3 regions of the Bacillus paramycoides genome follow, and region 1 is predicted to be linked to each of the others. Evidence: predicted binding sites of a transcription regulator. Region 1 holds the regulator's gene; each other region holds the start of a gene.
The links. The regulator Rex, encoded in region 1, represses fermentation and respiration genes when NADH is low (regulators of the CRP and FNR family bind a similar motif). The targets are predictions, from matches to a motif close to TTGTGAAATATTTCACAA.
Positions count from the first base shown of each region.

Region 2: pflB (formate C-acetyltransferase) is a predicted target of Rex. The motif match lies at 3,088-3,105, and genes of this name have one in related genera.
Region 3: nirB (NADPH-nitrite reductase large subunit) is a predicted target of Rex. The motif match lies at 2,950-2,967, and genes of this name have one in related genera.

Region 1 covers NZ_CP152427.1:259,136-266,535, reverse strand. The annotation lists gene guaA (glutamine-hydrolyzing GMP synthase) at 1-1,143, opposite strand, end outside; purine riboswitch at 1,308-1,409, opposite strand; gene groL (chaperonin GroEL) at 1,549-3,183, opposite strand; gene groES (co-chaperone GroES) at 3,222-3,506, opposite strand; gene AAG068_RS01520 (CPBP family intramembrane glutamic endopeptidase) at 3,908-4,657, shown strand; gene AAG068_RS01515 (YdiK family protein) at 4,654-4,845, shown strand; gene AAG068_RS01510 (redox-sensing transcriptional repressor Rex) at 4,875-5,504, opposite strand; gene AAG068_RS01505 (ABC-F family ATP-binding cassette domain-containing protein) at 5,692-7,400, shown strand, end outside.
Region 2 covers NZ_CP152427.1:492,813-500,212, forward strand. The annotation lists gene AAG068_RS02570 (nucleotide sugar dehydrogenase) at 1-375, shown strand, start outside; gene AAG068_RS02575 (NAD-dependent epimerase/dehydratase family protein) at 372-1,337, shown strand; gene AAG068_RS02580 (glycosyltransferase family 2 protein) at 1,330-2,877, shown strand; gene pflB (formate C-acetyltransferase) at 3,216-5,465, shown strand; gene pflA (pyruvate formate-lyase-activating protein) at 5,535-6,266, shown strand; gene AAG068_RS02595 (diglucosyl diacylglycerol synthase) at 6,679-7,400, shown strand, end outside.
Region 3 covers NZ_CP152427.1:1,998,242-2,005,641, reverse strand. The annotation lists gene AAG068_RS10445 (arylamine N-acetyltransferase family protein) at 300-1,139, shown strand; gene AAG068_RS10440 (hypothetical protein) at 1,235-1,444, opposite strand; gene exsG (exosporium protein ExsG) at 1,660-1,812, opposite strand; gene ric (iron-sulfur cluster repair di-iron protein) at 2,069-2,776, shown strand; gene nirB (NADPH-nitrite reductase large subunit) at 2,985-5,390, shown strand; gene nirD (nitrite reductase small subunit NirD) at 5,406-5,723, shown strand; gene AAG068_RS10415 (uroporphyrin-III C-methyltransferase) at 5,782-7,206, shown strand; gene AAG068_RS10410 (sirohydrochlorin chelatase) at 7,203-7,400, shown strand, end outside.

The sequences.
Region 1 (7,400 bases):
AGGAATTCCTAGTTCAGATCCTAATACACGTACTTCATCTTTAAATAACGTGTTTAAAGGCTCAATTAGTTTGAACTGCATGTCTTCTGGAAGTCCACCAACGTTATGGTGAGATTTAATTGTTTGTGCAGTTGCTGTACCACTTTCAACGATATCTGTGTAAAGTGTACCTTGTGCTAAGAAGTCCATTCCTTCTAACTTAGAAGCTTCATCATCAAATACATAAATGAATTCGTTACCGATGATTTTACGTTTTTGCTCTGGATCTTCTACACCTTTTAACTTGTTCATGAAGCGTTCTTTTGCATCCACTTTAATAACGTTCATGTGGAAGCCTTCACTAAATGTTTTCATAACGCCTTCTGCTTCGCCTTTACGAAGTAAACCGTGGTCAACGAAAATACATGTTAACTGATCACCGATTGCTTTATGAATTAATACTGCTACAACAGAAGAGTCTACACCGCCGCTAAGTGCGCATAGAACTTTTTTGTCTCCAACAGTTTCACGGATTTTCTCTAATTCTACTTCGATAAAGTTCTCCATGTTCCATCCTTCAGAACAACCACATACGCCGAATACGAAGTTTTTAATTAAATCGTTACCGTGCTCAGAGTGACGTACTTCTGGGTGGAATTGTACACCGTATAAGTTTTTCGCTTCATTGCTCATACCAGCAATTGGACAAGACTCACTTGTTGCATCTACTACGAATCCTTCAGGTAAACCAGTTACTAAGTCACCATGGCTCATCCATACAACTTGCTCTTCTGGAAGGTTTGCATATAATTTTGATTCGTTCTCTACTTTAAGAACAGCTTTTCCGTACTCACGGTGGTTTGCACGTTCTACTTTCCCACCGAAGTGTTGTGTCATAAGCTGCATACCGTAACAAATACCGAAGATCGGTAATCCTAGTTCAAAGATTTTTTCATCACAATGTAATGCACCTTCACCGTATACACTATTTGGTCCACCAGAGAAGATAATCCCTTTTGGATTCATTGCTTTAATTTCTTCCGCAGTAATTGTATGTGGATGAAGTTCACTGTATACACCGAACTCACGAATTCGACGTGCTATTAACTGATTGTACTGACTCCCAAAATCTAAAACGATAATTGTATCGTGCTGCTTCTTCAAAATAATCACCTCAACGTTAGTTCTCGTATATAAATATTTTCACCAATTCGGCGAAAAGCATTACCAATATAATAAAAAAAGCCAGTCCTCCGCCTCTAGTCTCATAACAAAGAAAAGGCAGGGTCTGGCTTTATAAAGAAAGATAGTCTTCCGCTCTTTATAAATATAAGACACACTGCCTTCATAGTCAGGTTGTTTACGGTAACCCGGTAGAGACTCTCAAACCTTATCTTTGAGGATATATGAAGGATCGTTTTATATTATCTTCCTAGATTCTAACAATGAAGTATCTATATGGTCAAGAGAGAAAGCGACAAAATTCTACAGAAATTCATTTCCTTTTCTAAAAAACACAAAAAAACATCCATTTCTATATAGAAATGGATGTTTTTCGAGCAAACGGAATTACATCATTCCGCCCATACCGCCCATGCCCATGCCGCCCATGTCAGGCATTGCTGGTGCATTTGGTTCTGGTTTGTCAGCTACTACAGCTTCAGTTGTTAAGAACATAGCTGCAACAGATGCTGCGTTTTGAAGTGCAGAGCGAGTTACTTTAGCTGGATCTACGATACCAGTTTCAAGCATGTTAACCCACTCGCCAGTTGCTGCGTTGAAACCAACGCCTACTTTTTCGCCTTTTAGACGCTCTACAACTACAGATCCTTCCAGACCAGCGTTGATTGCGATTTGACGAACTGGCTCTTCTAGTGCACGAAGTACGATGTTGATACCTGTTGCTTCGTCGCCTTCAGCTACGATAGAAGCTACTTTTGTGTATACGTTCATAAGTGAAGTACCACCACCTGCAACGATACCTTCTTCTACTGCTGCACGAGTTGAGTTAAGTGCATCTTCAATGCGAAGTTTGCGCTCTTTTAACTCAGTTTCAGTTGCTGCACCTACTTTAATTACTGCTACGCCACCTGCAAGTTTTGCAAGACGCTCTTGTAATTTTTCACGATCGAATTCAGAAGTTGTTTCTTCTAATTGCGCACGGATTTGACCGATGCGAGCTTCGATTTGTTGTGTGCTTCCTACACCTTCAACTACAGTTGTGTTTTCTTTCGTTACAACAACTTTACCAGCGCGTCCTAAAGATTCAACTGTAGCAGATTTTAAGTCACGACCTAATTCTTCAGTGATTACTTCGCCACCAGTTAAGATTGCGATATCTTCTAGCATTGCTTTACGACGGTCACCAAATCCAGGAGCTTTAACAGCTACTACATTGAATGTACCACGAAGTTTGTTCACTACTAATGTAGCTAACGCTTCGCCTTCTACATCTTCAGCAATGATAAGAAGCGGTTTACCTTGTTGTACCACTTGCTCTAATACTGGTAAGATTTCTTGAATGTTAGAAATCTTTTTGTCAGTGATTAAGATGTATGGGTTATCAAGAACTGCTTCCATTTTGTCAGAATCAGTAATCATGTAAGGAGATGCATATCCACGATCAAATTGCATACCTTCTACTACGTCTAATTCTGTTGTGAATCCTTTAGATTCTTCTAAAGTAATAACGCCGTCGTTACCAACGCGCTCCATTGCTTCAGCGATTAATTGACCTACTTCTTCGTCAGCCGCAGAAATAGCAGCTACTTGTGCGATTGAAGATTTACCTTCGATTGGTTTAGAAATCGTTTTTAATTCTTCGATTGCAGCAGTAACAGCTTTTTCGATACCTTTACGAAGACCCATTGGGTTCGCACCAGCTGTTACGTTTTTAAGACCTTCACGAATCATAGCTTGTGCTAATACAGTTGCAGTTGTTGTTCCGTCACCAGCTACATCGTTTGTTTTGCTAGCAACTTCTGCTACTAATTTTGCACCCATGTTTTCGAATGCATCTTCTAATTCAATTTCTTTTGCGATTGTTACACCGTCATTTGTAATAAGTGGTGAACCGAATTTTTTCTCAAGAACAACGTTACGACCTTTTGGTCCAAGCGTTACTTTTACTGCGTTTGCAAGAGTGTCGACACCGCGAAGCATCGAACGACGTGCTTCTTCACTAAATTTAATATCTTTTGCCATAATAATTGACCCCCTTGGATTTTTTAAGATTTATATAATTAACCGATAACTGCTAAAATGTCACTTTCACGTAAAATCAAGTAGTCTGTACCTTCGTATTTCACTTCAGTACCTGCATATTTTGAGAAGATGATAAGATCACCTGCTGCTACCTCTAAAGCAACACGCTCACCATTTTCAAGCACTCGACCAGTACCTACTGCAATAACTTTACCCTCTTGTGGTTTTTCTTTTGCTGTGTCTGGTAATACAATACCACTTGCTGTTTTTTCTTCCGCTTGAACAAGCTCAATTACAACGCGATCACCTAATGGCTTTAGCATGAACAATAACCTCCTCATTTTGTTATGTAAATTTTATTTATTAGCACTCAGGTCACCCGAGTGCTAACACACTTATAATAATAAATAATCTCAATTTCTTTTGCAAGTAAAAAAATCATAATTTTTTCGCAAATTAAGTTATACACTTTTCTATATAGATTCTCTCTTCTTCTACCTTTACTATATGAATCGTTGTTTCCACTACTCGTATGTTACAATATGAAAGGACACCCTAAGTTGTTTTCGCTACACACACAACTTTCTCCTGTCTTCTATTATAATTTCAAGTAAGGATTTACGAAAAAAACATAATTTACGTAAGGTTTATATCGTAGGTAGCATATGTACATGTTATCCTACCTTATCTCATACACTAGAGGTAGAAAGGATGGTTAAACCATTTGAAAAAACAATATTGGTGGGTTATCGTTACATACATTTTAATGCAGTTATCATCCATAGCTGGATTACCGCTTCTCCTGAAAACTGGACTTTATGATAACAGAGGATTTACTAGGGAGGAGAAATTCCAACTCATAACTGGCCACTGGGCAATCATTAGCTTCTTTATTGCATTATGTATCGTGCTTTGGTTACTTAGAACAGATATTCGTGATAGACATTTAGATAAAACGCGGTCTACTGTTCCAGCTACAATTGGATGGATTTTTATCGGATTCTTCTTAGCATTTTTCTCACAAAGTATTGCTGGTATGATTGAAATGTATGTATTAGGTATTAAACCTGGATCTGAAAACACAGCGAGGCTTATGGATATCGCAAGAACTACTCCTTGGTTCCTAATTGTTATATCTATAATCGGACCTATTTTAGAAGAAATCGTGTTTAGAAAAATTTTATTTGGTACACTTTATAAGAAGTTTAACTTCTTTATTGCTGCTATCATTAGTTCTCTCGTATTCGCAGCAATTCATTTTGATTTCACTCACTTATTGGTATACACTGCAATGGGGCTCGTATTTGCCTTTTTATATGTAAAGACGAAGCGTATTATCGTTCCAATTGCGGCCCATGTTGCAATGAATACATTAGTTGCAGTTGCTCAAGTTTTAGTGAGTAATGAACACATTCAAGAAATGATTAAAGAAGCTGAAAAAATGCAAGGCTTTATCGGAGGATTTTTAGTATGAGAAACTCGCCATTGTTCATGGCTGCATTGTACTTCCTTCTAGGATGTATCTTTACACGCTTCGCCATTACGAACGTAACAGATACAATCTGGAATATGTGGACAATACTATTTGCAGTTATGGCAACAATTGATTTTAATTTGGCACTTCGCCTTATCTTAGTTAAATTCACAAAGAAAAAACAATAATAAAACGCAGAGGTCGCTTCCTCTGCGTTTTATTGTGGATAATTCTTTAAAAAGTAAACAAGTGTTTGTAACTCTACTGCTAAATCAATATGATGAATTCTTATATTGTCTGATACATTTAAACGTGCTGGTGTGAAGTTTAAAATACCATGCACACTCGTTTCAGCTAATCTATCTGCTACAGATTGTGCTACTGTAGCCGGTACTGTTAATATTGCCACTTGTATATCATTTGATAATCTTTCTTCTAATTCATCTAAGTGATATACAGGAATGCCCCCGATTTCTGTTCCTACTTTCTCTTCACTAACGTCAAACGCCATTTCAATTTTTGTATTATTGTTTTTCGTGAAATTATAATGTAAGAAAGCGGTCCCTAAATTACCTACTCCAATAAGCGCTACACGTGTTATATCATCTTGGTCGAGTGTTTCACGGAAAAATGATAATAAATAATTTACGTTATATCCATATCCTTTTTTCCCTAACGCCCCAAAGTATGAGAAATCTCTTCGAATAGTTGCGGAATCAACCTTTACCGCTTCACTTAATTCGGCTGATGAAACACGTTGCTTACCAGATAGAGATAAGTTTTGGATAAATCGATAGTATAGAGGCAATCTCTTAGCAGTGGCTTGTGGAATTTTCTGCTGCTCCATATAACCTCTCCTCTCTTCCTATCTTTATTCATATGCTTTAATCAAATACAGAAGTTTAGCACTTATTAAATTCCTTGTATAATAGAAAGAAGAAGTATTCTCTCTGTATTTTAAACTATACACTATTTTTAGTATGATTGAGAAATATAAACATGGCAAAGTTAAGAAATTATTTGAGGTGAAAACATTGATTTTATTACAAGTAAACGCGCTTTCGAAATTATACGGTGCAGAAACGATTCTTGCAAACATAAAATTGGAAGTTCAAACGAAAGATCGTATCGCATTAGTCGGACGAAATGGAGCTGGAAAATCTACGTTATTAAAAATAATAGCTGGTGAGCTATCCCATGATGGTGGCGAAATTATAAAACCGAAAGATGTCTCAATCGGATACTTAGCTCAAAATACCGGTTTAGAAACGTCTTTAACAATTTGGGATGAAATGTTAACCGTCTTTACACACTTGCAGCAAATGGAGACAAAACTTCGAAGGCTAGAGCAAGAGATGGGACAAGAAGTAAACTTTTCAAATGAGGCTACATATGAAAGATTATTAGCTGATTATGACCAATTACAATTAGATTATAAAGATCAAGGTGGCTATCAGTACGAAGCAGATATCCGCTCGATTTTAAGTGGTCTTGGCTTCCCAGTTGAAACGCACCAGACGACGATTTCTACATTAAGCGGTGGACAAAAGACACGATTAGCTCTCGGTAAGTTATTATTAACGAAACCAGACTTACTTATTTTGGACGAGCCTACAAACCATTTAGACATCGAAACATTAACATGGCTTGAACAATATTTACAAGGCTATCCTGGCGCAATACTAATCGTTTCCCATGACCGTTATTTCTTAGACAAACTCGTTACACAAGTATATGAAATTTCGAATAAAGAAAGCAGACGATTTGTTGGTAACTACAGTAAATATTTAGATTTGAAATCAGCACTATACGAGCAAGAAATGAAGCGTTATGAAAAACAACAAGATGAAATCGCTAAGCTTGAGGACTTCGTTCAAAAAAATATAGCTCGTGCATCTACGACAAAACGCGCTCAAAGCCGTCGTAAACAATTAGACCGTATGGAACTATTAACAAGACCATTAGGTGATTCTAAGTCAGCTTCCTTCCACTTCGATATCGAAAAACAAAGTGGAAATGATGTTTTACAAGTAAAGGATGCAACTATCGGCTATGATGAGGATCCGATTATTGAACATGTAACAATGCGCTTAACTCGCGGGGATAGTGTTGCTTTAGTTGGCCCAAACGGAATTGGAAAATCCACATTATTAAAATCCATTGTGAATAAGTTACCACTACTACATGGTGATGTTTCTTTCGGATCCAATGTATCTGTTGGGTATTATGATCAAGAACAAGCTAACTTAACATCTTCTAAACGAGTTTTAAATGAATTATGGGATGAATATCCATTACAGCCTGAAAAAGAAATTCGCACAATACTAGGCAACTTCTTATTCACAGGAGACGATGTACTAAAACCAGTGTCTTCTCTTAGTGGTGGACAAAAGGCTCGGTTAGCTCTTGCAAAACTTATGATGCAAAAATCAAATTTATTAATTCTCGATGAGCCTACGAACCATCTTGATTTAAATAGTAAAGAAATCTTGGAGAATGCTTTAATTGATTATCCAGGTACCCTTCTGTTTGTCTCACATGACCGTTACTTTATTAATCGTGTAACGACAACTGTTGTTGAGCTATCAACAGAAGGTGCACAAGAATATTTAGGGGATTACGATTACTACGTCGAAAAGAAAAATGAGATGATTGAACGTGCGGAATTAGAGCAAGAAGATGAAGCACCCGTTCAAAAGACAGTTGCACAAGAAAAATTAAATTATCTCGAAGAAAAAGAGCG
Region 2 (7,400 bases), 230 kb from region 1:
GCACATGTGATTAATGAAGAAATGCCAGAGAAAATAGTCCGGAAAGTAAAAGGTATGGTGCAATCACCTGCATCAGTTTTAATTGTAGGAATTGCGTATAAGAAAGATGTAAATGATTTGAGAGAATCACCGGCTTTACCAATTATTGAATTGTTACTAAAAGAAGGATATGAAATCGAATATCACGATCCATATATTTCTTCTGCAAAGTTTGAAGATAAGGTGTACCAATCTGTTTCTTTGGATGAACAAGTCGTTAAACAAGCGGGTTGTATTTTAATTTTAACTGATCACTCTAATATCGATTGGAAGCTTTTTAAAGGAATGAAGCGAGTAATAGATACACGTGGAATTATAAAGAAGGTGAGTGTATGAGTAAGAAATGTTTAATTACAGGTGGAGCAGGATTTATTGGTTCACATTTAGCTGAAGAGCTGGTGAAAAGAGGGTATGGAGTTACGATCGTTGATAACTTCTATAAAGGGAAAAGTAAATATCATGATGAGTTAATGAAAGAAATTCGAGTTATTCCAATAAGTGTTTTAGATAAAAATTCTATTTATGAATTAGTAAACCAACATGATGTAGTGTTTCATTTAGCAGCAATTTTAGGCGTGAAAACGACAATGGAAAAGAGTATAGAGCTTATTGAAACAAATTTTGATGGAACGAGAAACATTTTACAAGCAGCGCTAAAAGAAAAGAAGAAAGTGGTCTTTGCTTCTACTTCAGAAGTATATGGTAAGGCAAAGCCACCCTTCTCTGAAGAGGGAGATCGATTATACGGGGCAACTTCTAAAATACGCTGGAGTTATGCAGTGTGTAAAACATTAGAAGAAACATTATGTTTAGGATACGCATTAGAAGGTTTACCGGTAACGATTGTTCGTTATTTTAATATTTATGGTCCAAGAGCGAAAGATGGTCCGTATGCAGGGGTAATCCCGCGATTTATTAGTGCGGCTTTGCAAGGAGAAGACATTCTCGTATATGGAGATGGAGAGCAGACACGTTGTTTTACGTATGTAAGTGATGCGGTAGAGGCAACGATTCGAGCGATGGATGAAAAGGTAAATGGTGAAATTATTAACATAGGTTCTGAGAATGAAAAGAGTATAAAAGAAGTAGCAGAAGTAATTAAAAAACTAACGAAATCTTCTTCGGAAATTGTCCAAGTTCCTTTCGAAGAGGTATACCCACATGGCTTTGAAGAAATTCCAAATAGAAGACCGGATGTTGCGAAATTAAGAGAACTTGTTCAGTTTCAAGCAGAAGTAACGTGGGAAGAAGGATTGAAAGAAACTATTAAGTGGTTCCGTGAAGAAAATAATGGCTAAGTCACTATCGGTCATTATACCTGTATGTAATGAAGCTGAAACGATTTCAGATGTTATCCAATCGGCAAAAGGATTAAATCCATTAGAGATTATTGTAGTAGCAAATGGTTGTACTGATGGTACAGAAACAGTTGCTGAGCAGTTAGGATGTAAAGTACTGCAATATACAGAGCAGCTTGGAAATGATGTTGGACGTGCAGCTGGTGCAAAACAAGCTATAGGTGATGTATTACTATTTATAGATGGCGATTTTGCTATTCAAACTTCAAAATTACAATTATTCCTGAATCCGATTTTACATGGTCAGGCCGACATCGTTTTAAATAACTTGGATGCACTATTTTTAAAAAGGCAAAAACCCAATTCTATTACAGTATGGCGCCAAATATTAAATGCAATGTTAGAGCGTGAAGAATTAAAAATTGATTCCTTATTAGATGCACCTCATGCATTGACGAAAGAAGTCGTTCAAAGTATTGGATATGAAAGCTTTGTTAATCCTATTGTCGCTCATTTACGCCTAGTTCAAAGTGAATGGAGAATTAGTCGGCATTGTGCAATTGACGTTATTACGCCAAATAAATTTCGGCCGACCGAGCATGCTGCATATGGGATGGGTCTCTCGCAATCTGAAAAACGGATGATAGGTGATCATATAGAAGCTGTAGCGGAGCGAATAGTAGGTAGCGATGAGCGCGGAGGATATTATGATGGAAATAGGAAAAGAGATAGTGTCTATCATACTTTAGATTTCGAAGATTTTTATCAAGGATGGGGCATTACATCTAAATTGTATAAAGGAAAGCAATTATCAGTCATTATTCCTGTACAAGATGAAGAGAAAACAATTGGAAATGTTATAGATGACCTTCGAAAAATTGAACCTTTTGAAATTATCGTTGTAGTAAATGGCTCGTCTGATCAAACCGCAACGATTGCAAAAGAAAAGGGAGCAACAACAATTGTATATAAAGAAGCACTTGGAAACGATGTAGGACGTTCACTTGGAACTTACTTTGCAAAAGGGGAAATTGTGTTGTTTATAGACGGTGACTTTGTTATCCCGTCTAGGGAACTATATCCTTTCGCAAAAGCTATTGCAGATGGAATGGATGTCGCATTAAATGATCTAAATCATTATTTAGATTTAAGAGTACCGCTTCATCTTGTAACTGCGTTTAAATATGCGTTAAATTTAGCTTGTGATAGAAAAGATCTAGGGGTAGGTTCTCTTATTGCTGTACCGAATGCGTTTAGCCGTAAATGCTTGAAAGAAATCGGTTATAGATCTTTACTATCACCTTGTGTAGCTCAAGTGAAAGCGATTCTGTTAGGCTTCGAAATTGCATGTGTAAGTCGTGTAGAGGTCGATCAGATGAACCGTATTCGTCCCAGTGAACATTTTGCAAAAATAGGTCATCCCCCAGCTGTTTTGCGAATTATAGGTGATCATATAGAAGGATTAGAGCAATTAATTGTATTAGAAGGTAATCGTGGCGGATTCTATGATGGGAATAGAAAAAGAGATGTTTTAGAGTAGTAACAAAAAAGTGTACAACATATGTACACTTTTTTGTTCTGTTATAAAAACTATAACAGATTAGGAGATAAGAGTATTACAGCTCTACAATGGGTATTGTTTTTATATTACAAAATAGGACTCGTATATAAGGATACCAAAAAAATACAATCAAGGAAAGGGTTAATTATAAAGACTTTTAAGTGAAGTTAACACTATACATATAGTAGTTTGCTCAATATTTCACAAACATGTCACAACTGTTTCGTTCACTTTCGCAAAAAAGTAGTATTCTAAGTGTGTAAGCTGTTATATAAAAAATCTTAGTCCTGTACTAATCAAAAATGGAGGAGATTAGGATGACTCAAGTATTAGAAAATGTTAAAAACGCATGGGAAAACTTTAAAGGTGAAAAATGGAAAGCAGAGATTGATGTTCGCGATTTCATTTTAAATAATGTAAACGTTTACGAAGGAGATGAATCTTTCTTAGCGGGAGCAACTGAAGCAACGAAACAACTTTGGGATCAAGTAATGGATTTAACAACGAAAGAACGTGAAAACGGTGGCGTTCTTGATATGGATACAAAAATCGTTTCTTCTATTACATCACATGAACCAGGATATTTAAATAAAGATATTGAAAAAGTAGTCGGTTTCCAAACTGATAAACCATTTAAACGTTCTTTACAACCATATGGTGGTATTCGTATGGCGGAACAAGCTTGTGAATCTTATGGATACGAAATGGATAAAGAACTTAGTCGTATTTTTAGAGATTGGAGAAAAACTCATAACCAAGGTGTGTTCGATGCTTATACACCAGAAATGAGAGCTGCTCGTAAATCAGGTGTTATTACTGGCCTTCCAGATGCATACGGACGTGGACGTATTATCGGTGACTACCGTCGTGTAGCATTATATGGGGTAGATCATTTAATTGAAGCGAAAAAAGCTGATTTAAATTTAACTGGCGGTGTAATGAGCGAAGAGACAATGCGTTTACGCGAAGAGTTATCTGAGCAAATGCGTGCACTTCAAGAGTTAAAACAAATGGCTGCTTCCCATGGTTTTGATATTTCTAAGCCAGCAACAAACACGCAAGAAGCATTCCAATGGTTATACTTCGCATATCTTGCAGCAATTAAAGAGCAAAACGGAGCTGCAATGAGTCTTGGACGTACTTCTACATTCTTAGATATTTATATTGAAAGAGATTTAGCAAATGGTACTTTAACAGAAGAAGAAGTACAAGAAATTGTGGATCACTTCATTATGAAATTACGTCTTGTGAAATTTGCAAGAACACCTGATTATAATGAATTATTCTCTGGTGACCCAACTTGGGTAACTGAGTCTATCGGTGGTATGGCATTAGATGGTCGTCCATTAGTAACAAAGAACTCATTCCGTTTCTTGCATACATTAGATAATTTAGGACCAGCTCCAGAACCAAACTTAACAGTTCTTTGGTCTAAACAATTACCACAAAACTTTAAAAACTACTGTGCGAAAATGTCTATTAAAACATCAGCAATTCAATATGAAAATGATGACATTATGCGTGCTGACTACGGCGATGACTACGGAATTGCTTGCTGTGTATCTGCAATGAGAATTGGTAAACAAATGCAATTCTTCGGCGCACGTGCAAACTTAGCAAAAGCATTACTATATGCGATTAACGGTGGTAAAGATGAAAAATCTAAAGCACAAGTTGGTCCTGAGTACGCACCGATTACTTCTGAAGTATTAGATTATGAAGAAGTTATGCATAAGTTTGATATGACAATGGAATGGTTAGCAGGCCTGTATTTAAACACATTAAATGTTATTCATTACATGCATGATAAATATAGCTACGAACGTATTGAAATGGCACTTCATGATACAAATGTTCTTCGTACAATGGCAACAGGTATCGCGGGTCTATCTGTAGTAGCAGACTCTTTAAGTGCAATTAAACACGCAAAAGTAAAACCAATTCGCGATGAAAACGGAATCGCAGTTGACTTTGAAATCGAAGGAGATTTCCCTAAATACGGTAACAATGATGATCGTGTAGATGAAATCGCTGTAAATCTTGTGAAAACATTTATGAATAAACTTCGTAAACATAAAACATATAGAAATTCTGTTCATACAATGTCAATCTTAACAATCACATCTAACGTTGTATACGGTAAGAAAACTGGTAACACTCCAGATGGACGCCGTACTGGAGAACCATTTGCACCAGGTGCGAACCCAATGCATGGACGTGATACAAAAGGTGCATTAGCTTCATTATTATCTGTAGCTAAATTACCATATGAAGATGCACAAGATGGTATTTCTAATACATTCTCTATTATTCCAAAAGCACTTGGTAAAGAAGATGAAGTACAAGTACGTAACCTAGTATCAATGCTTGATGGTTATGCAGTAAAAGAGGGACATCACTTAAATATTAACGTATTTAACCGTGAAACATTAATGGATGCAATGGAACATCCTGAAAAATATCCACAATTAACAATTCGCGTATCTGGTTACGCTGTAAACTTTATTAAATTAACTCGTGAACAACAAATTGATGTAATTAACCGTACAATGCATGAAAGCATGTAAGTGAAAAAAGTGTCCCTCTGCATTTTATAAATAGCAGAGGGAGGCTGTTTCAATAAAGGAGGAAGTAATATGGTAAAAGGAAGAATTCATTCTGTAGAGTCTTGTGGTACTGTTGATGGCCCAGGAATTCGTTATGTCATATTTACACAAGGGTGTTTATTACGTTGTCAATATTGTCATAATGCTGATACGTGGGAGATCGGTAAAGGAAAAGAAATAACAGTCGAAGAAGTAATGCAGGATGTGACATGTTACCTTCCTTTTATTGAAGCTTCCGGAGGCGGTATAACAGTTAGTGGTGGGGAACCATTATTACAGCTAGATTTCTTAATTGAATTATTTAAGAAATGTAAGGAAGTTGGAATTCATACAACAATTGATTCTTCAGGTGGTTGTTATTCTGAAGAACCGGAATTCCAAAATAAACTAGATATTTTAATGGAATACACAGATTTAGTTTTATTAGATTTGAAACATATTGATTCAAAGAAACATCGTAAGTTAACAGGAAAACCAAATGAACATATTTTACAATTTGCTCGTTATTTATCGGATAAAAATAAACCGATTTGGGTACGACACGTATTAGTTCCTGGTATTACTGATAATGAAGAGGATCTAAAAAAACTATCTAGTTTTATTCAAAGCCTGTCTAATGTTCAGAAAGTTGAAGTGTTACCATACCATAAGCTTGGTGTATATAAATGGGAAGCGCTTGGGCATAAGTATCCACTAGCGAATGTAGAACCACCTACTGAAAAAAATGTAGAAGAAGCAAGACATATTTTACAAGCAGTCTAATCCAAATATTGGATTAGGCTTTTTGCTTTCTGTACAATAAAATCTAGAGTATATATAAAGAAAAGAGTATACTGAAAATAGAATATCCATATTTTTGTAAGGAATAAGTGGAGAAATTTACATAATTGTAAAGGGAAATCAAAATAGTAAAAAGAATTAAGAAGTAAAAGAGTGAGTATCATGAAATAGAGAACATTTGTAAGTTATTGCGAAAGCTCTTATAGGAAAGTATAATGTAAAGATATGAGCACAGATAGGATTAAGGGGTCAATCTTATATGCTTTGCATATCCACGACAGGTACATAGCTGAAAGAGAAATATTAGAGTCTGTTTATGTAATTTTTAAGGAAAATGTTTTTCCTATTGTCGTATATGCAATATGGAGAAACAATAAGCTAGGAGTGGATTTGTTTGATAAAAAACCCCAAGGTTTTAATATTAACTGCACATTACGGTAACGGTCATGTGCAAGTAGCGAAAACATTAGAACAAACATTTCGCCAAAAAGGAATTAAAGATGTAATTGTATGCGATTTGTTCGGAGAATCACATCCAGTTATAACTGATATTACAAAATATTTATATTTAAAAAGTTATACAATAGGAAAAGAATTATACCGCTTGTTTTATTATGGTGTAGAGAAAATTTATGATAAAAAAATAGCATCTTGGTATGCGAATTTTGGAAGAAAACGTTTGAAATTACTTTTACAAGCAGAGAAACCGGATATTGTTATTAATACCTTTCCGATTATAGCTGTACCAGAATTGAAAAAGCAAACAGGTATTTCAATTCCTGTGTATAATGTATTAACAGATTTTTGTGTGCACAAAATATGGATTCATCGGGAAGTAGATCGTTATTTTGTAGCAACTGATCACGTGAAAAAAGTTATGGTTGATATTGGTGTGCCTGCGGAGCAAATTGTTGAAACTGGAATTCCGATTCGTAATAGTTTTGAGTTAAAGATCAATCCAGACATTATATATAATAAATATCAGTTATGTAAGAATAAAAAGATTTTACTAATTGTAGCAGGTGCTCATGGGGTATTAGGGAGTGTAAAAGAACTATGCCAATCATTTATGTCAGTGCCTGATTTACAAGTAGTTGTTGTTTGTGGGAAAAATGA
Region 3 (7,400 bases), 1.7 Mb from region 1:
TATATAAAGTATACAAATCTTGAAAAAACTTTAGTAAAAAAACACTTTATTACCACCTAGTTATAAAAAAGATTAATGAAGATATGTACTTTTATTTAATTTAATACAAAACAAACGAATAAAAGCTTATGCTGTAAGACTTTCCTACGATTAAAGATTAAACTGAAATTTCTAAATAGATAGTAAGGTTTCCAGAAACATATATTATGATAATTTTCGCAGACTTGAATTAAACTTTTAGAAGTACTAACCTATCGGTGAGCAGAAGAAAATTCTGTAAAAAGAAAGGAGAATGCTTTATGATGACCAATTTACAAAAGGAGTTTTTTAAACGACTAAAAATTCCTGCAAAAGAAATAACATTTAATGATTTAGATGAAATTCTCTTGAAAATGGGCTTGATTCTCCCCTATGAAAATCTCGATATTATGGCTGGTACTATTAAAAACATCTCAAAAAATAACTTAGTAGAAAAGTTACTAATTCAAAAACGAGGCGGTCTTTGTTATGAATTAAACTCCTTATTGTATTACTTTTTAATGGATTGTGGGTTTCAAGTATATAAAGTAGCCGGTACTGTTTATGATCTTTACGATAATAAATGGAAACCCGATGATGGTCATGTCATTATCATATTAAATCATAATTATAAAGATTATGTTATAGACGCAGGTTTTGCATCTCATCTACCTTTACATCCAGTCCCTTTTACCGGAGAAGTCATCTCTTCTCAAACGGGAGAATATCGAATTCGCAAACGAACTACCCGAAAAGGTACACACATTTTAGAAATGAGAAAAGGAGCTAACGGGGAATCTACAAATTTCTTGCAATCTGAACCTTCACACGAATGGAAAATAGGCTATTCCTTTACTTTAGATTCAATAGATGAGAAAAAGGTGAATAACATTCAAAAAGTGATTGTAGAACATAAAGAATCTCCTTTTAATAAAGGGGCTATTACTTGTAAATTAACTGATTATGGGCACGTATCATTAACAAATAAAAATTATACAGAAACCTTTAAAGGCATCAAAAATAAACGACCAATTGAATCAAAAGATTACGCTCGCATTCTTCGTGAATCTTTCGGAATAACACAAGAAAAATATGTAGGAAAAACACTAGAAAGAGGATAGTTGACTAGAAGTATTTCATAATAAAGCAGATTCCATATTTAGAATCTGCTTTATTTTATATTTTGTTATAAAAAAATTTGTTTTGCTCTTACCCTTTAATTCTCAATTATATACTCATCATCATATTTATCGTATTGGAGCCCTGACCCTATTTTTGATTCCGTAACTTGATCTCTTAAAAACGGTGCAGCTTCCATTTTGCTAGTTGCAATTTCAATTCCATATTTTTTCGTTAAATGGGCTAATTCTATTAAAAACCACTCTCTTCGTAATGTGACTGGAATATCAAATGTTCTTCTTTTCATATATAATAGCACCTCTTTTATTTTCATAGCTAAAAAAATATCACTGAATGTACTATTTAAAACTACCTTTCATCACAAACATCCAATGAAACATTATAGTATATGCATGTCCATTTTAAACGTGCTATTAAAAAAAGAATACTTCAGTTTACATAAAATAATTATGTATTAGTAGAAAGAGGCTTGTCCTCCTCTTTCTACTCTAGAGATTTAAATTAAGAACATCTTGGTACACCTAAAGCTAAGAATAAACCTGCTACTCCCGCAGTAATCGGTACTTTTAACGTAATAACATCGTCTACTTTCGTTACTAAAAAGAAAGCATTACCTTCTTGTAATATACAAGTCACCAACAATTGGAATTCCATTCAAATCTCCTCCTTTCAATCGTTATATTATACTTTATGGATTTTATTAAAAAATGTAATAGGAAATATATCCATTTTCTCCTATATGCAAATAAATGTTCATCAGTCTATTAAAAATATTAATGTACTCTGTTAAATACCACTCCTATTATCCTCAAAACTGACACATTATAAGTGATTTCAATCACCACATTGTTTTTCATTTATCGCTATTCTTAATTTAGATATTACATTTAAACGTTATGGAGGAATTCATATGGAACATACATTTACTGAAACTTCAATTGTTGGTGAGATTGTTACACAATTTCCGAAGGCTAGTGATCTTTTTAAATCATATAGAATAGATTTTTGTTGTGGTGGTAATAAGCCACTTATTGATGCAATTCATGAAAGAAATTTATCAGCTTCTGAAGTAATTACAGAGTTAAATACGCTTTATCATAATACGAAACGATTAAATGAATCTGAAATTGATTGGAAAAGTGCTTCTTATCGTGAATTGATTGATTATGTAATTCATAAGCATCATCGTTATTTAAATGAAGAGTTACCACAGTTAAGTCCATATGTGACGAAAGTATTACGTGTGCATGGAGTAAATCAGCCTCATTTAGCTCAAATTCATAAGCTATTTCATGAACTTAAAATGGAATTAGAACAGCATTTAATTAAAGAAGAAACGGAAGATTTTCCATTAATTTTAGAATTTGAACAAAATCCAACTGATGAATACTATGCAAAGTTACGTAAAGTAGTAGATGAACTAGAAAATGAACACAATCATGCCGGAAATATTATAAAAGAGCTTCGTAAAGTGACAAATGACTTTACTCCTCCAGAAGGAGCTTGCGGCACTTATCGACTTGTGTATCAACGCCTTGAAGCGCTAGAGTCTGATTTATTTGAGCATATTCATTTAGAAAATAATATTTTATTTCCACGTGCCATTACGAGAGCATAAATCAAGTGCAGGACATGAGTGTAAATACTTATGTCCTGCTTTTTCATTTTGCGAAAAATATCCACGCCCCCCTCACACAAATCCGAATTTTAACAATTTGTGAATCATTATATAAGTGTGATAAATATCACATCTCCTCCTTTTTTGATTTTCTATAATAGAAATATAATCCTTTGTTCAATATTTCACATAAAAAGGGGAAACGAAAATGAAAAAACGTTTAGTTATGATCGGAAATGGTATGGCTGGCATTCGATGTATGGAAGAAATCTTAAAACATGATAGTGATTCATATGAGATTACTATTTTTGGAGATGAACCGCATCCAAACTACAACCGCATTATGCTCTCTCATGTTTTACAAGGCAAAACAAATATGCAAGATATCATTATGAATGAATACAATTGGTATGAAGAAAACGAAATAACTTTGTATACAAATGAAAGAGTTCAAAGTATTAACAGAGAAGAAAAAATTATTATCACTGAAAAGAATCGTACTGTTACATATGACAAACTCATTATCGCAACAGGTTCTAGTGCTTTTATTTTACCTGTTGAAGGTTCCACACTTCCTGGTGTAACAGGTTTTCGAACTATTGAAGATACACAATTTATGATTGATACTGCTAAAAAAAAGAAAAAGGCCGTAGTCATTGGTGGTGGATTACTTGGTTTAGAAGCCGCAAGAGGTCTAATTGATTTAGGAATGGACGTACATGTTGTTCATTTAATGCCTAGCTTAATGGAGCAACAACTAGATACGAAAGCAGCTTCTCTTCTGCGTGAAGATTTAGAAGCACAGGGCATGAAGTTTTTAATGGAAAAGAAAACTGTAAAAATTCTTGGTACAGATCATGTTGAGGGCATTCAATTTGAAGATGGTGAAGTTGTAGATTGTGATTTAATCGTAATGGCTGTCGGAATACGACCAAATACGAAAATAGCAAGAGATGCTGGTCTAATTGTCAACCGAGGTATTGTAGTCAATGACTATATGCTAACAAATGATGAATCCATTTATGCAGTTGGCGAATGTGCAGAACATGATGGTATCGTATATGGACTTGTTGCCCCTCTTTATGAACAAGGCACAATATTAGCGAAACATATAACAAATTTACAAACGAATGGATATACAGGCAGTATCGTTGGTACGCAATTAAAAGTTGCTGGCTGTGATTTATTCTCTGCCGGCCAAATTTATGAAGATGATCAGACGAAAGCAATATCAATCTTTGATGAATGTAAACGTTCCTATAAGAAAGTATTAATTTGCGACAATAAAGTTGTCGGTATCGTTTTATATGGTGACGCAGCTGATGGTACACGTCTCTTTAGCATGTTAAAGAAAGAAGAAGATATACAAGAATATACAGCCGCTTCCCTTCTTCACAAAGCTGGTGAAGAAAGTGAACTTGACGTTGCTACAATGAGTGCGGATGACACGATTTGTGGATGTAATGGTGTTACGAAAGGTACAATCGTTCATGCCATTTTAGAGCAAGAGTTAACTACTTTTGAAGAAGTAAAAGGATGCACGAAAGCCGCAGGATCTTGTGGTAAATGTCGTCCGCTTGTGGAACAAGTTTTATCTCATACACTCGGAGATGCTTTTGATGCTTCTGCGCAGTCTACTGGCATGTGTGGATGTACAACTTTATCACGTGATGAAGTCGTAGCAGCCATTCACGAGAAAGGTTTAAAATCTCCAAAAGAAGTACGAAATGTGCTTGGTTTTGTACAGGAAGACGGCTGTTCGAAATGCCGCCCTGCTTTGAACTACTATTTACGTATGGCGATTCCAGAAGAATATGAAGATGATAAAGCGTCTCGCTTCGTTAACGAAAGAATGAATGGTAACATCCAGCACGATGGTACATTCTCTGTTATTCCACGTATGTACGGAGGTGTTACAACAGCAGATGATTTAATGAAAATTGCTGAAGTTGCGAAAAAATACGATGTTCCTCTTGTGAAAATTACAGGCGCGAGCCGAATCGGCTTATATGGTATTAAGAAACAAGATTTACCTAACGTATGGGCTGACTTGCATATGACTTCGGGATATGCGTATTCAAAATCGCTTCGTAATGTCAAATCCTGTGTTGGTTCTCGCTTCTGCCGTTTCGGTACGAAAGATTCATTAGGACTTGGTATGCTACTTGAACAATCATTAGAAATGGTAGATACACCACATAAAATGAAGATGGGTGTAACAGGCTGTCCACGTAACTGTGCGGAAGTACTAACGAAAGATTTTGGCGTTGTTTGTGTCGAAAATGGATACCAACTTTATATTGGCGGAAATGGTGGTACAGAAGTACGTGAAGCTGATTTTGTCATGATCGTCCCTACTGAAGATGATGTCCTTCGCATCGCTACAGCTTACATGCAATATTATCGTGAAACTGGTATTTACGGAGAACGTACTGCCTACTGGACTGAACGTTTAGGATTCGATCACATAAAAGAAATACTACAAGATGCAAGTATGGTTACTACGTTAAATGAACGCTTCCAAACAGCTCGTAGCACATATAGGGAAGCGTGGGGACAAGCACTAGAAACGAAGTCATTAAAAGCGATGTATGAAGTAGAAACTGTGAAATAAGGAGCTGTGATCTATATGGTACAAACGAAAGAAAAAATAAAAGTTATGCGTGCGGAAGATCTTCCGATTCAAATCGGTAAAGAAGTGCAAATGAAAGGTATGTCTATCGCCCTATTTCGTCTTTCAAATGGTGAGATTCGAGCTGTAGAAAATCGTTGTCCTCATAAAAACGGGCCGTTAGCAGAAGGAATTGTATCTGGAGAATTCGTATTTTGTCCGCTGCATGATTGGAAAATCTCACTAATAACAGGTGAAGTTCAAAAACCTGATGACGGCTGTATTCAAACATACGAAGTAGAAGTTATTAATGGTGACATTTATTTATACATGTAATTTACGAAAGGAAGCCTCCTCTGGCTTCCTTTTAAATAAAAATAGATGAGGTGCAATTATGAACGGATATGTATATTTAGTTGGTGCAGGACCAGGTGATGAAGGGCTTATTACAAAGAAAGCGATAGATTGTTTAAAGCGTGCAGATATCGTTTTATATGACCGTTTATTAAACCCTTTCTTTCTTCATTATACAAAAGAAACATGTGAACTTATTTATTGCGGAAAGATGCCAAAGAATCATATTATGCGACAAGAAATGATTAACGCCCACCTCCTTCAATTTGCGAAAGAAGGAAAAATCGTTGTCCGCTTAAAGGGTGGAGATCCCTCTATTTTTGGCCGTGTTGGTGAAGAAGCAGAAACTTTAGCAGTAGCGAACATTCCATATGAAATTGTACCAGGTATTACATCTAGCATCGCCGCTAGTAGCTATGCAGGTATCCCCCTCACCCACCGTAACTACAGTAATAGCGTCACTTTACTAACTGGGCATGCGAAAGGCCCTTTAACCGATCATGGAAAATATAATTCATCCCACAATAGCGACACAATTGCCTACTACATGGGTATAAAAAACTTACCTACAATTTGCGAAAACTTACTACAAGCAGGAAAAAAAGACGTTACGCCAGTAGCAGTCATTGAATGGGGTACAACTGGAAAACAACGCGTTGTCACAGGAACTCTTTCAACCATTGTTTCTACCGTCAAAAACGAAAATATTTCTAATCCCTCAATGACAATTGTTGGTGATGTCGTTTCCTTACGGGATCAAATCGCTTGGAAAGAACGTAAACCATTACATGGGAAAAAAGTTTTATTTGCATCCGCAACGAATAAAACAAGTTCAACGAAGCAAAAGTTACAAGAAGCCGGTGCAGAAATATATCAAATTCCTACTTTCAAAAAGGTAGAATACACATTAACACTTGAACAGATCAATGAAATTTTCAACGTTAATCGTCTTGTTTTTTGTTCAGCTGAAAGTGTAGAAATATTGATGCGATCATGTAGTAAACACCAAAAAGATATTCGTTCTTTACAGGCGCAACTACAACATATGAACGTTGCCACTCAAGAAAAACTTATACAATATGGGCTACTAAGTAAACAAGCAGAGTTCTCTTCCGATACAACTGTTTATTTAGGACGAAATATTAACCGAATTGCTTTTATTCAAGAGAAAATTGGTGCTGGCTCCTATATGATGACTCATGAATATACAATTGATCATCGCTTCGATGAAGTCCATTCTCGGATGCTTTGTGAATTCTCATGGGATAGCATTGTGTTTGACGGCCGTGCTTCAATTGATACATTTTTATCAGAAATAAAACGACTTGGCTTTATCGATATCCTTACTCTTCCTTTCTCGTATACCGACGTTCCAACTTTACACTATGCGAATAAAGTTGGTTTTCATCATGTAGATGAGCAATTACAAAATATGATTATGAAGAAAGATTTGGTGATACGATGAAAGGAATTGTATATGTTGGACACGGGAGTCGCTTGCAAGAAGGTAATGAACAATTCATTCATTTTGTTCAATCTGCTATGAAAGAACGTAACGAAAGAATTCAAAAAATAGCTTTTCTAGAACTAACAACACCTACCATTTCGGATGCAGTTACAGAAACGATACTAGAGGGAGCAACTGAAATCATGATTGTA